3 regions of the Bacillus seohaeanensis genome follow, and region 2 is predicted to be linked to each of the others. Evidence: riboswitches for the same ligand, from Rfam matches in the RefSeq annotation. Region 2 holds a riboswitch; each other region holds the start of a gene.
What was found. Region 2 has a riboswitch for thiamine pyrophosphate ahead of thiW (energy coupling factor transporter S component ThiW). Riboswitches for the same ligand answer to the same signal wherever they lie in the genome.
Positions count from the first base shown of each region.

Region 1 (4,439 bases), on a different contig from region 2:
GTAAATCATCTATTACAATGCTCAAAAAACTACACCACTTTCTCTTTCCAAACGCATTAATCTCGAAATGGATCAAATGTGTCCATCGTTTCCTCAACAGTGGATTCCACATCAACCCACCTTACCAAATCCGCAATCGAAAAGCGTCCATCATGATGCCATCCTGGCTCTGGGTTAGACATATTTCCTAAAAAACAAATACGATTGACTCCAAGCTCTCCTAATAGATTGATAACTTTCTGAAATCGGGCAGGTGAGCTTGCGACCCCAGCTGTTTGTAAATATTCCCGTACAAGGTCCAGCTTTTCCGACAGCTCCTCGATTGAGTGAATAGGAACCACTGTAATAAAGCGATTAAGTGTGGATAGCGGGAATTTATCATCCTCCCGATACACAACAGTCCAAGCTGTTGAATTCCTACTATGGATAATAGCTACCTTTGTATTCGTAAACGATTGAAACTCAGCTTTCGATCGCTCCTGTATTAGTAAATTATTCTCCCTTGATGACAGCTTTGCCCTAGGCATTTTAGTCTCAACGTTTCTCATTTCATTTGCTAACATTCCCATAAATTCTTTCGGAGAATAATCCCCCTTCCGTTCGACAAAGAAAACATGCGGGGACAAACATCCTTGCTGATCAAACCATGATGCATCATGTGCCGCTCTTCTTGCTGTTTCTCTCCCTAACGTTCTCGTTAACGCTTCCTTTGTTATTACGCCAAAGCTTATCTTATGTCCATGAGGATAAAAATTAACGTTTGATGGTATTCTTTGCTCTATCGCCTGAATGGATCGATCACTACCATAGGCAATAACGGCTTCTGTTTGAGTAAAAGCTTTATTTTCAAGCAATTCATCTCCACCTTTCCACCATACAATTGCCATCGTTTTTGCAAAATCGGGGTCTACCATTTCAATCGTTTTCGTAAAAAGTACTGGAAACAACGGCTCGGACGACGAAACCTTTCCAAGCGTGGCAGACTTTACTAGCATTCCCGCAACCAGGCTGTATAGCGGAAGGCCCGGAACATTCCCAGAAAAAAAGTGAGTAATCATTTTTGGCCCATATGCTCTATATAACCCCCCCGCCCTCCTTGGTCGAAACTCGTCTAATACAAATGGGTTTGGAAAATCTTCCTCTATCATTCTTTGTAACTTCTCTTTTCGGAAGTTTCTTAAATACTTTGATAAAAACAAATGAATCATTTCCCCATCATATCCGGTTATGATTGGTAGATACTCCTCTGCTAGCCTTCGATAGATAAAGTTTGGGTCAAGCCAAAGCTCAATCGCACGGTCTATAATCGAAATAATATCATTTGTAGAAAGTTTTTTAACATAACGATCCCGATTCTGTCTAATTACTTTGATAATCTTTTGTAAGTCATTCACTTCTAGTTTAGGAACATTGAGTTGAATAGAAGAGTTGTTATTATGAAAGACCAATTTTTCGCTTTTGGCATTTATTTCACTTGGGATAAAGTAACAATCCAGCTGTTGAATGCTTGTTTTCATCTACTTTTACCCACTGTCGTCAATTCTTCCACTGCTAATGAACATCCTTTTGCCTCTGCCCCTTCCATTCGGCCTAATAAACGAAAACCTTCATCTGTTTCTATCCCAACATCCTCTGTAAGGATTCCAAATACGGAATGAACATTTGCAAGGTCATAATGAACAAGAAGCCCTTTATCTCCTTTATTAACAGGTTGTAGTGTTTCAGGATCGATGACGAATGTTTTCACCCAATGAGGTGGGATAAAATCGGACGCTTTCTCAAAATTATAAAATTGCGAGCTGAGTTCAGTCATACCATACATATTTCTGCATTGAGTTTTGGAAAGGTTAAATAAGGTACAGATTTCCGTTGTAAACTCCTCGACCCCCATTTCTCGAGTCTTTCCTTTTGAACCGCCCGTATGCATAACAATACTCTCTGATGGAAGCTCGCACGAAATTCGGTTCTCATGACAATAATCAATAAACTGAATAAATGAAAATGTAGCTCCCAAAATAAACAGGGCTTCCCCTTTCTTTTCTGCTTTTCTCACTATCTCAAGAAAACGAGGGATATCAAATTTATTTTGACTGACAACATATTCACTGTCCTCTGTACCAAAATGTTCTACAGCAAGGTCCAAATACGTTGCCAAAGAAGAATTTGGCATTTCTTTTATATTCGGAAATAAAACAATCATTCGCATGTTTCTCTTTCCGGCCATCATTCCTTGCTGAAAATTACACAGCATTGACCGTCTCCATATATGTAAAGACTTATGAATGTTTTTTCCTCTTTTCTCTAGATTCGTCGTCCCACTCGTCATAAAAACAGCTTCTGCTTCCTCTACTCGAAAACATGCTAGATCTACCTCTTTAAACGCTTGTATTGGCACAACAGGAATATCCTGTAGCTGCTTAATTGTTCTCGGCGATACCCGTTTATTGCGACAATATTTTCTATAAGTAGAATTTGATTTATATTGAAACGCAAATACCTTTGAAGCCATTTGGAAAAATTCCGCATTCTCTTTTTCTCTATTGTCCTCAATAAAATCCATTACTTCTTCCTTTAGCATTTCATATTCCATGTAAAGCCTCCTTTCCGTTGCCTATTAAACCTATTTCTATAACTTTAATGGAAGTGGTTCGACTAAAGACGATAGCTTTTCTAGGAAAACTATAGAGGATGTTCTTTACCTCAACTATTTTCAGAAAAGATTTCGGGACTTTAGGTACTGTAACTAAACAAAAAACCACTTCCCTACATGATGTAAGAAAGTGGTTTTTATATAGATAACAATTGAAAAAATACCATTATCATTCCACTTCCCTACGCTGGTATCAACCAGATCAGGTTCAAAGGGTCTTAAAGTATACTTTAATCTCAGCCTTTAAAAGGCTCCCCTAGTGACAACTTTATTTAATTGGTTATATTTTGAATTTTAACATAAAACTTGGAGATGTAAACGGGTAATGACAAAATAATTGTAGAGGACTTGAATGAACATTTAATTACAAGTATACTAGAATGAGGGTTATTTACAGAATATTCAATAATAAATCCGGGAGGTTGTTATGTATTTTTCCATTTTTAATTCTTCACTAAACTATTAATCAATTAGAACATTTTCATTTGGATTTTTTCTAAACAATTGGAGGTATAAAAATGGTTGAAAAACTCCGTCCTTATTGGCCTGCAAGCTTGCCAACAAAGTTGAACTATTTACACGGTGAAAAAACATTATATGAATACTTGCTTTATTATGGACAACATCGTAAAAATGACACAGCGTATATTTATTATGGAACAGAAATAACTTGGGAAGAGCTTTTAGATAATGTTCAGCGGTTATCCAGTTATTTACACAAAAAAGGGGTTAAAAAAGGAAGCTGCGTTGCTATCTATATGCAAAATTGTCCCCAATATATCATTACACACTTTGCCATTCAACAATTAGGTGGTGTCGTCGTCCCGCTTAACCCGATGTATAAAGCTGACGAATTATCTTATTTTCTAAAAGAAGCTCCAATCATTGGAATTGTCGCCAGCGATGACGGCTACGACGAACTAATGAAAGCAACAAGTGATTCCCTCTCCTTCATTGTTACAACAAACTACCAAGATTTCCTCCTAGAAGAACCTACACTACCCATTTGTCCAGAACTATCACTTCAAAAGCTTACACTTTCTGATACCGATGATCTTCTCACTATTATAAAAAACGAAACTCCGCAACAGGAACACACAGATATTGATTTATGGAACGATATTGGACTTATGGTCTTTACATCAGGAACGACCGGAAGACCTAAAGGTGCCCAGCTTACATATGGGAACGCCCTGTTTAAGACCGCTGCTTCTGCTCAGGCAAATGGAATAGGAAGTCAGGACCGGATAATGGCTAGTGCACCACTAAGTCATATCGCTGGAATGGTTATGGGGGTCAATACCCCTGTATATACAGGGATTCCTTGTGTGTTGTTTACTCGATTCGATCCCATTGCGACAGTAGACGCGATTGAACAATATAAAATTACAGCATGGTACAGTATCGCTCCGATGAATGGTGCCATTCTTCAATTACCTAATATTTCGGAAAGAAACTTATCTTCGTTAAAAAATAATTTAGCAACAAGTTTTGGATTACAAGTTACCGCAGAATTGGCCGCTAAGTGGAAAGAGGTTACAAAGGGCTGTGTTCTCTATGAAGCAGCCTATGGACTGAGTGAAACCCATACATGTGACACGTTCATGCCCAAAGAGAAAATTAAATTTGGATCGTGCGGAATACCAATTTATAACACAAAGCTTCGAATTGTACATCCCGAAACAGGGCAAAATCAACCACCAGGGAAATCCGGTGAAATTGTAATTAAAAGTCCTGGCGTTTTTAAAGGTTATTTAAACCGAAAAGAAGCAACGGTTGAAACATTAAA
Region 1 is NZ_JBHUMF010000008.1:72,894-77,332, reverse strand. Features, by position in the region: gene ACFSUL_RS03360 (ABC transporter ATP-binding protein) at 1-25, opposite strand, end outside; gene ACFSUL_RS03355 (acyl-CoA reductase) at 57-1,517, opposite strand; gene ACFSUL_RS03350 (LuxE/PaaK family acyltransferase) at 1,514-2,590, opposite strand; TPP riboswitch at 2,813-2,918, opposite strand; gene ACFSUL_RS03345 (class I adenylate-forming enzyme family protein) at 3,169-4,439, shown strand, end outside.
Region 1: it holds a riboswitch for thiamine pyrophosphate, as region 2 does, so the genes downstream of both, ACFSUL_RS03350 (LuxE/PaaK family acyltransferase) here and thiW (energy coupling factor transporter S component ThiW) in region 2, are expected to answer to the same signal.

Region 2 (4,439 bases):
TGCTGCCTGTTTTGCTAGCTCACTAGGGAAGATGGAAACCGTCCCTGCATCAACTCCTTTTGTTTTTGCTTTTACATCTAAAAGGGAAGCAATCTCCGAAATATTACCTCTTACAATGGAAATGTTTATGAGCTGAAGGAGGCTTTTTGCCTTTTCTGTTCGAAAAGCAGTAGCCCCTACACCTACCGGATCAAGGATAACAGGTATCCCTTTGTCGTTCGCTGCCCTCCCAGCTTTAATCATTGCAGAGAAAATATTCTCGTTTAACGTACCGATATTTAACACAAGTGCATCGGCAAGCAATGTCATATTCCCCGATTCCTCCGGAGCACTTGCCATTACAGGCGAAGCGCCCGCTGCTAGCGTTACATTCGCACAATCATTTATCGTTACGGTATTCGTAATATGGTGTATTAACGATTTCTTTTCGCGGGTAGTTTTTAATAAATCCATCGCACGCTCTTTCATCATTTGGCTTCTTTCTCCCTTCGCTCCATAGTGACTCCTGCATCCTTATATAATGAATGAAAATGATGTGTCGGGCCATGGCCTTTTCCAATTTCAAGGCTTTCTTTAATTGCACCTGTTATATACTGTTTTGCAAGTTTGATAGAGTCTAGCAACTCTTCTTCTCTCGCTAAATTAGCGGCAATTGCTGACGACAACGTACAACCAGTACCGTGTGTGTTTTTCGTTATTATTCTCTCGCCTTTTAACCATGTAAATTCCCTTCCATTGTAGAACACATCATCTGGATTTCCGTTGAAATGGCCACCTTTCAGAAGAACGGACTCGCTGCCTCTAGCCTGTAATTGTTCACATAGCAATTCCATATCTTCGTGGCTTTCCACTATATTTCCTGTAAGTGTTTCAGCTTCAGGAATATTCGGAGTTAAAACAGTTGCAAGTGGCAGCAGCCTTTCTGTCAAAAGAGAAATTGCCCTTTCTTCAAGTAGGGAGTGACCTCCTTTTGAAATCATAACTGGATCCATTACAATATTTTTTGGACGATAATATTCTAGTCGGTTTGCAACAACTTTGATGATATCTGGATTGGAGAGCATTCCTATTTTCACAGCATGTATTGGCATATCTTCAAAGAGTACATCGATTTGAGCTCCGACGATTCCTGGGTCTATTGACTGGACGGATCTCACCTCTTGTGTATTTTGAGCAGTAACAGCCGTTATAACAGACATTCCATAAACTCCGAGAGCTGAAAATGTTTTCAAATCCGCTTGAATTCCTGCACCACCTCCTGAATCAGAACCTGCGATCGTTAGAGCTGTTCTCATATAAAACCCCTCCTAAATAATTTGTTTTTATAAATGCTTTCAATAAAAACCAACCTAAAATCGAACCTACGATAGAACTAACAAGAAAGCTCGGAATAAAACCGAATAGAGCGGCATCTTGACCAAGAAACAAACGGACTACCGGGTAGCACGCCATCGCTCCAATAATGCCTGTTCCCATTACTTCCCCTATCACAGCACCGACAAGCTTTTTGGTTTTCATATACAAAACACCGGCAAGGAATGCACCTATGATGCTTCCAGGAAATGCAAGTAGAGAACCCGTTCCAAGCAGATTTCGAATCGTCGAAGTTAATAATGCTTGCACAACTGCATAATAAGGACCAAGCAGAGCGACAGATAATACATTCAAAAAATGCTGTATTGGGAAAACCTTTGCGAAACCGGTCGGAATATACACAAGGTGGCTTGTAATCACCCCAACACTTACTAAAAGGGCAGTCGTTGTCATCTTTTTAGTTTTATTCAATAAAAAAATCCCCCTTAAGCTTCTACACTAAGGGGGAAAACATTCAATCCACTATCAGGTTTGCGAATATATAAAAAGGTGCAAACCTGATAGAAGTTTGCGCCAAAATTTATTTTCCGATAAACGCCACTTCCCTACGCTGGTACTATCCAGATCAGGTTATGAGGGTTCAAGACATATCGGGTCTTTCTCTCAGTCGGCCATTTTCCGACACCCCTAGTGCAGATTGCATATGTAATTTTCATTGTGAGTATACCATAATGAAGATAATTTAAAAAGCCCCTATTAGAATATTACGAATGTTTTTTCCACCTTCTTTTATTGTAAAAATGAATATAAAAAGCAATGCAAAAAGTTAACCACGCTCCTCCAGCTGTAAACCCACCAATAATATCACTTGCATAGTGAACATGTAGGTAGACCCTGCTTAATCCAATAAAAAGAACGAGAAGTCCTCCAGTAATAGCACTAATCCATTTTAAATACCGATAATCAAAAGCCCTAAATAAAATAAATGCAATCGAACCGTATAAAATGAAGGAACCCATTGAATGTCCACTAGGGAAACTATAACCACTCTGTTCAATTAATGCTTCCATATCCGGACGCTCCCGCTTAAAAAGCCATTTTAAAACCCAGTTAAAACCACCTCCAACACTGGTAGTTAGGGCAAGAAAAAGCGCTAATGAATACTTTTTATATAAAAGTAATAAAATGATGACTAACAGTGTAAATAACACTATCCACTGTACACCACCAAGATAGGTTATTACTTTCATTACCGCTGTCAACCGATCTGATACGAGTGATTGAATAAATGTAAAGACCGCATCATCAAAATGCTTTATTTCATCTTCCTGCAATTCATCTACTATATTCACAAATGCTAGTATAAATAGTACAAACACAACAAGGGATATAAATAAAAATATCCCATGTTTAAATTTTTGCTCTTTCATTATTTCTTCCCTTTCTTTAATCTCCCATTTATGACACATTCCGCTTTTTGAACTACTACATCTATTGGGCTTTTTTGGTTTTGGCAGTTGTTTTCCTCTTTTTTGTTGCCGTTTTCTTTGGCTTTTTTGGTTTTATGGAATCAATAGAGGCTTGCAATGCAGCCATAAGGTCCGTAACATTTTCTTGCGGTACATTTTCCCTAGCATTCACTACTTCTTCTCCCGTCTGTTTTGCTTGAATCAGTTCTTCAAGTCTTTCACGGTATTCATCATAGTAATTGTCTGGTTCAAATTTCGCAGTAAGTTGATCAATAAGGAGCATTGCTGTATCCAATTCCTCTTTAGGTACTTCATCTTCTCTAGGTACATTCGGCACATCACGAGTTCCCCGTACTTCATCAGGAAAATGAATTGTTTCCATTATTAATGTGTTTTCATACACTCTTATTACCGCAAGCTGTTCTTTTGAGCGTATAATAATTTTAGCAATCCCTATTTTCCCTGAATTAAGCAATGCTTTGCGAAGTAAACTGTATGCTTTTTCCCCACCGCCATTTGGTGAAATAAAATAACTACGGTTATAAAAGATAGGGTCAATCTCTTCTATTTGTATAAAATTTAAAATCTCAACAGCCTTTTCTTCATTTACCTCTTTTAATTCATTTAACTCCTCATCTTCAAGGATAACAAACTTATCCTTTGTTACTTCATACCCTTTTACAATCTCCTCATGCTCTACCTCAATCTCACAATGAGGACATACTTTTTCGTATTTAATTGGCGTATGACACTCCCTGTGCAAATTGTGAAGCTTTATATCTCTGTCCTCTGTCGCAGCATGTAATTTTATCGGAATGTTTACTAGTCCAAAGCTTATACTTCCTTTCCAAAGCGTGTGCATATGCTCTACCCCCTTTTTTCATCTTTAGTACTAGTGAAGATTTGACTTCCTATTACTAGCATGAGTTAAAAGGTATATAATTCATTCCCTAAAACTTCTGGAAATATTCTAATCAAAAAAGAGCACAATACATAATGGAGCACTACTATCTAATAAAAAAGAGGCTGGGACATAACTAAAGTACTATACCCTAAAGACGAACAATGTCAGGTTAAATTATTTAGTAATCGCTGTTAAACACCGCTGTTGATTTCCGTGTCAAGACTTCGCTTTCCGCGGGCGGTCGGTGAGCCTCCGGGAAAAGCGGAAGCGGCTTGATCAGCTCGTGAAGAAAATAGGAAAATCCCCTAAAGGCGTCCTTTGCCTTTTGGGGATTTTGTCTTTTTCACAGCGAGCTAGCCGCTGGAGCTAGACATGCGCTGCGCTCTTGCGAGGTCTCACCTGTTCCGCTTTTCCCGCAGGAGTCTTCGTCTTGCACTCCAATCAACAGCTAGAACAAGTTTAAAAGAACAACACGTTTTATGAAGACTTTAAAAAAATCCGAACTAATTCAAATGAAAGAATTAGTTCGGATTTTTTATTCACCTAGAACACATTTGTCCAGCCTCTTGTGCGTTATCTATGCACTTAAAAACACTTTTCTTTCCACCACTTTTTGAGCATGATCTTTTAGTAGTTCATACTGTTCTTGTTCTGTGTAGTCAGAAGTTGATAGAACTTTGTAGGATTCAGGTTCGTTAATCGCTAGTTCTAATTCTACATCGTACAAATAGGTGGCATTACCGATTAAGTCC
Region 2 is NZ_JBHUMF010000015.1:180,558-184,996, forward strand. Features, by position in the region: gene thiM (hydroxyethylthiazole kinase) at 1-471, opposite strand, end outside; gene thiD (bifunctional hydroxymethylpyrimidine kinase/phosphomethylpyrimidine kinase) at 468-1,295, opposite strand; gene thiW (energy coupling factor transporter S component ThiW) at 1,264-1,785, opposite strand; TPP riboswitch at 1,900-2,013, opposite strand; gene ACFSUL_RS06980 (phosphatase PAP2 family protein) at 2,079-2,744, opposite strand; gene ku (non-homologous end joining protein Ku) at 2,806-3,645, opposite strand; gene dapF (diaminopimelate epimerase) at 4,265-4,439, opposite strand, start outside.

Region 3 (4,439 bases), on a different contig from region 2:
CACCACATGCAATTGTAGCCCCTTCTTTTTTTCCAGACTCAATATAAGAAAGGATTGTATCTCGCTGTTGTTTGGATATAACAGGTCCGATTTCCGTTGTAGCATCCAGCGGGTTGCCAAGTTTTAACCTCTTCGACCACTGAACTAGACCTTTCACGACTTTATCGTAAATAGAATCTGGAACAAAAAGACGTGTTCCTGATTCGCAAAGCTGGCCTGAATGCAAAAACACTCCAAATAAACTACCAGGAATGGCTACCTCTAAATCCGCATCTTCAAGAAAGATACTAGGAGATTTGCCACCAAGTTCTAGTGTCGTATTTTTAATCGTTTCAGATGCTAAGCTCATAATTTTTTTACCTACCTCAGTAGATCCTGTAAAAGCCACCTTGTCTACTTCAGGGTGTGTCGTTAAGTATTCCCCTACTTCTTTCCCTGACCCTGTCACAACATTTATTACTCCAGGAGGAACAACTGTAGAAATAATCTCTGCAAGCTTTAATGTTGATAACGGTGTATAGCTTGCTGGCTTAATAACTACTGTATTTCCCATCGCTAAAGCAGGTGCAATCTTCCATGAGGCGATTAACATTGGCATATTCCATGGAGTAATTGCTGCACAAACACCTATTGGTTCGCGCCAAACGAAGTTATGGGAGGGTCCTGGAAATGGAGGAACTGGAAGTGTTTCGGAAAACGGGTAGTCTAAAACAAATTTCGCCATTTGCTGAAACAAGTCAGCCATTTGCAAAATGTCATTGGATGACACGCGACGAACAGTCCCACCAGAGCTTATTACCTCCAAGTAGACAAGTTCTTCTGCGTGAACGGTTATTTTTTGTGCAATTGCATTTAAAATAACTGCTCTATCTTTCGGCTTCATTTCCCGCCATTCCTCATTTTCAAATGCCTCTCTTGCAGCTTTTACTGCCTTATCGACGTCCTCCTTACTTCCCTTTGCTGCTGTTGCAATCACTTCACCTGTTGCTGGGTTAGTAACGTCAAATGTTTGTCCACTTTCTGCTTGTTTCCATTCCCCATTAATAAATAATGGAAAAGACTTCACATCTACATTTGTTGTCATACCTTATCCCCCTCGTAAAAATATCATTCCTAATGATTGAAAATTCCGAAATAAAAAGGTAGAATGAAACTGCTTACATATAAGTCTATTCTAGTAGCTTCCATATTCATACCGCTGAAAATGTAGGGGAGAGATTTGTCGAATGCTTGATACGAAAATCTATGATTATATCGATTCACTGCAAGCAATCAATAATCCATTAGAAAAGCTTGAAAAAATTTTAAAAGGATGTATTGAATTTTTTCCTTTTAAACGCGCCTCAATCTTTGCTTATTCGCCATTAAATTACTATGGGGAAGGAATCATGCAAATTGATCACGGACGTGTCACCTCAATGAGTTACATAAGAGAAGATGTACGGAAAATACCGCCTATTTACTTTTCCTTGAAAAACAACCAGCCTCATCTCATCAAAGTCGATCCAAATGGTCAAAACTTCCCTCTAAGGTATATACAAAAGTTTCAATTATCCTCCTTGTTGATTGTTCCTATTAGCTATAAAAAATCAGTAATCGGTTCTGTTTTAATAGACCATTATAATGAAAATGAATCACTCGAAAAATATGACTCTACGATGCTCTATCACTATTTTCAAGTAGCAGCAGAAGCGCTTTATCCCGCTTCAAGTCCGCAAAAAATCTTAAGTAGACGGGAACGTGAAGTATTGCAAAGGCTATCCTATGGATACAGTTTAAAAGAAATGGCCGATAAAATGGGGATCAGCGAGTATACAGTAAGAGACTATTTAACTTCTGTAAACCGGAAACTTGGTACGAGACATCGAGCAGAAGCAGTTGGAGTAGCCATGCGGAAGGGGCTGATTCGTTAGCGGGGTCCCTATAAAACTATAAGAGGAACTAGATGAATTATCTAGTTCCTCTTATTTATATAATTCCATAGAAAGTTATTCTAAGACGCTTTATTTATCTGATCATTACTACCATCTCTTCGTTGAATTAACCTTGGTGCTGTTGAAATAAGCAACACTAATACGATTGAACATAGTATGGCTGTGCCTAACATTGTTGCTCCATTTGCAAGGAAAGAAAATAGGACCGGGTTCGTCCCCTTAGGTGCGTACTCAGCAAAGAAGATAAATCCTGCAATAAAATGCCAGAAGTACCTCGCAAGACTTCCTACAAATACTGCAACAACACTCCATACAAGTGCTTTTGTTTTCCGATTATTTCGTAATGAGCCTTGAATAATTCGAAAAAACAACCCTGCAAACCCAATAAATGCAAATGCAAGAAAATACTCCATAATCATTTGAACAGGATGAGCAATCCAAGCATCCCCTAACGCAATCTGCAGCAGCCCCCATACAAATCCAGAAACGATACTTGCTTTTACTCCATGCCTAAAAGCAAGTAGGAAGATTGGTACCATTGAAACCGAAATCGAAATACTTGGCGAAAGATTAATTGAAGGAAGGAGATCGAGAATAACGGCAAATGCCGCCATCAAAGCAGCTTCAATTAATCCCACAAGCCCTATTTTTTTCATAAAAAAATCCCCCTTTTTCCAAAACGAAACCAGAAGGGAGTATTAAACAGAGATAGACTAAAATAGCCTATCCTCCACATTCCTACGCTAGTATTAACTAACAGGTTCAAAGGGTCAGAACAGATTCACACCTGTTCACTCTCAGCTAAAAAGCTCCCCTTGTGGCTCGTTTTATGTAATTGTATACAATAATTATTATACATGACTTGGTTAGTATTAGAAAGTAATTACGAAAAGGTTTTGGAATAACCATACTATACGTTATTAATTCTAAAGAGTAATAGCCTCTCTACTCCCTAAAACTCCTTTGAAGAAAATGGTAATAATAATTTCACACCTCGCTTATTCGAAGGCAACACCTTCAAGTCAGCAATCAAGTGCGTAATGTATCCGGCGACACAGGTAATAAAAATCCCTTCAATCCCTGCTGATAGCTCAAATTGATAAGCAATTACTGCGAAAAAGACAACACCAAGAATAGAATGTGTATAACTTCGATGAGAAATTAACGATGCTATTATTATATAAACGCCAAATAATAACAACCAATTTTCAGCTAGTGATAATCCTCCTGCAAAGACTCCTACACCTGTCATTGTCAACATATGCCTCCTCGTAATAAAAGAAGCAATAATAAGTATTCCTGTCCCGGCACCGATGCCTAACCATTTTTCCGACCCCATCCCTTCTAGAAAACTATAAAGTATCACGAGCAATCCGATGAACTGGGCTAGCTTTTTAATAAATTTGTGAGAAGACGTAATCTTATTGCTTAACTTTCCATTCACATCGAGGTCAGGTACCAATCCTGATACTCCCCCCAATGCAACTAATGATAACGTTGCAGCAGGATCAGTTTGAAAGTTATTGGCAACAACAAATCCTGTTGCTGCACCTAATGCCATATGTACTGTTCCGTTCAATGTTTTTCCACCTAATTCTATTATTTATTTAACACTGTTAATGCTATATTAAAATACTATTTTCCTATTTCCAATATGTAATAGTATTCATTTTTATCACCGGATTAACGATGAGTTCCCGATCACTTTTCTTATTTCTGCATCGTTTCTGTTACACCATGGATTGTGATTAATCATCTATCGATGACAACCTAGATGGTTTTCTCCCCCGTATTTTTAGCTAATAAAGTTAGCAAAAAGCTGATTCATCCATGGAATCAGCTTTTACAAGTCATCATTTTTCTAATGCTCCAGCAACATCATAATCACTAGGATCAATTTCTGTTTGTCTTCCCATAGAAAGTTTGGCAAGCTCCGATCCCAAATAAGGACCGACTGTGAGCCCCGAAGCACCAAGACCATTCGCAATAAGTACACCAGAAATGCCAGGAACTACACCAAAAACAGGAAGAAACCCAGGTGTGAACGGACGGAATCCTACTCTCGCTTCGAGCATCGTGCTATCTGCTAAACCGGGTGCAACTGTCAATGCCTTATCAAAAATCTCATGGAGCCCCCCTGCTGTCACTCGATTGTCGAGACCTACTTCATTCTCATGAGTTGCGCCTACCACAACTCTCCCATCTTCAAATGTGAGAAGGTATTGGTCATTAGGGGGCATAACAACAGGCCACTGACTTGTATCTATACCTTGTATGTGAAGGTGAACGATTTGTGCCTTCTGTGACGATACTAAAAAATGAAGACCCAAAGGCTCTAATAATTCTTTTGACCAAGCTCCTGCTGTCACGATTACTTTGTCAGCTAGTAATGTTTCTTCTCCCGTTGTGATCCCTATTACACGCCTGTCTTTAGACAGAAGCTTTGCATCCCTTTGAAGAAATGTTGCCCCATTACGTTCGGCAGCACGAACCAACGCATTACGT
Region 3 is NZ_JBHUMF010000007.1:43,557-47,995, reverse strand. Features, by position in the region: gene ACFSUL_RS02945 (aldehyde dehydrogenase family protein) at 1-1,084, opposite strand, end outside; gene ACFSUL_RS02940 (LuxR C-terminal-related transcriptional regulator) at 1,227-1,913, shown strand; gene thiT (energy-coupled thiamine transporter ThiT) at 1,994-2,590, opposite strand; TPP riboswitch at 2,653-2,760, opposite strand; gene ACFSUL_RS02930 (metal-dependent hydrolase) at 2,887-3,513, opposite strand; gene ACFSUL_RS02925 (NAD(P)/FAD-dependent oxidoreductase) at 3,788-4,439, opposite strand, start outside.
Region 3: it holds a riboswitch for thiamine pyrophosphate, as region 2 does, so the genes downstream of both, thiT (energy-coupled thiamine transporter ThiT) here and thiW (energy coupling factor transporter S component ThiW) in region 2, are expected to answer to the same signal.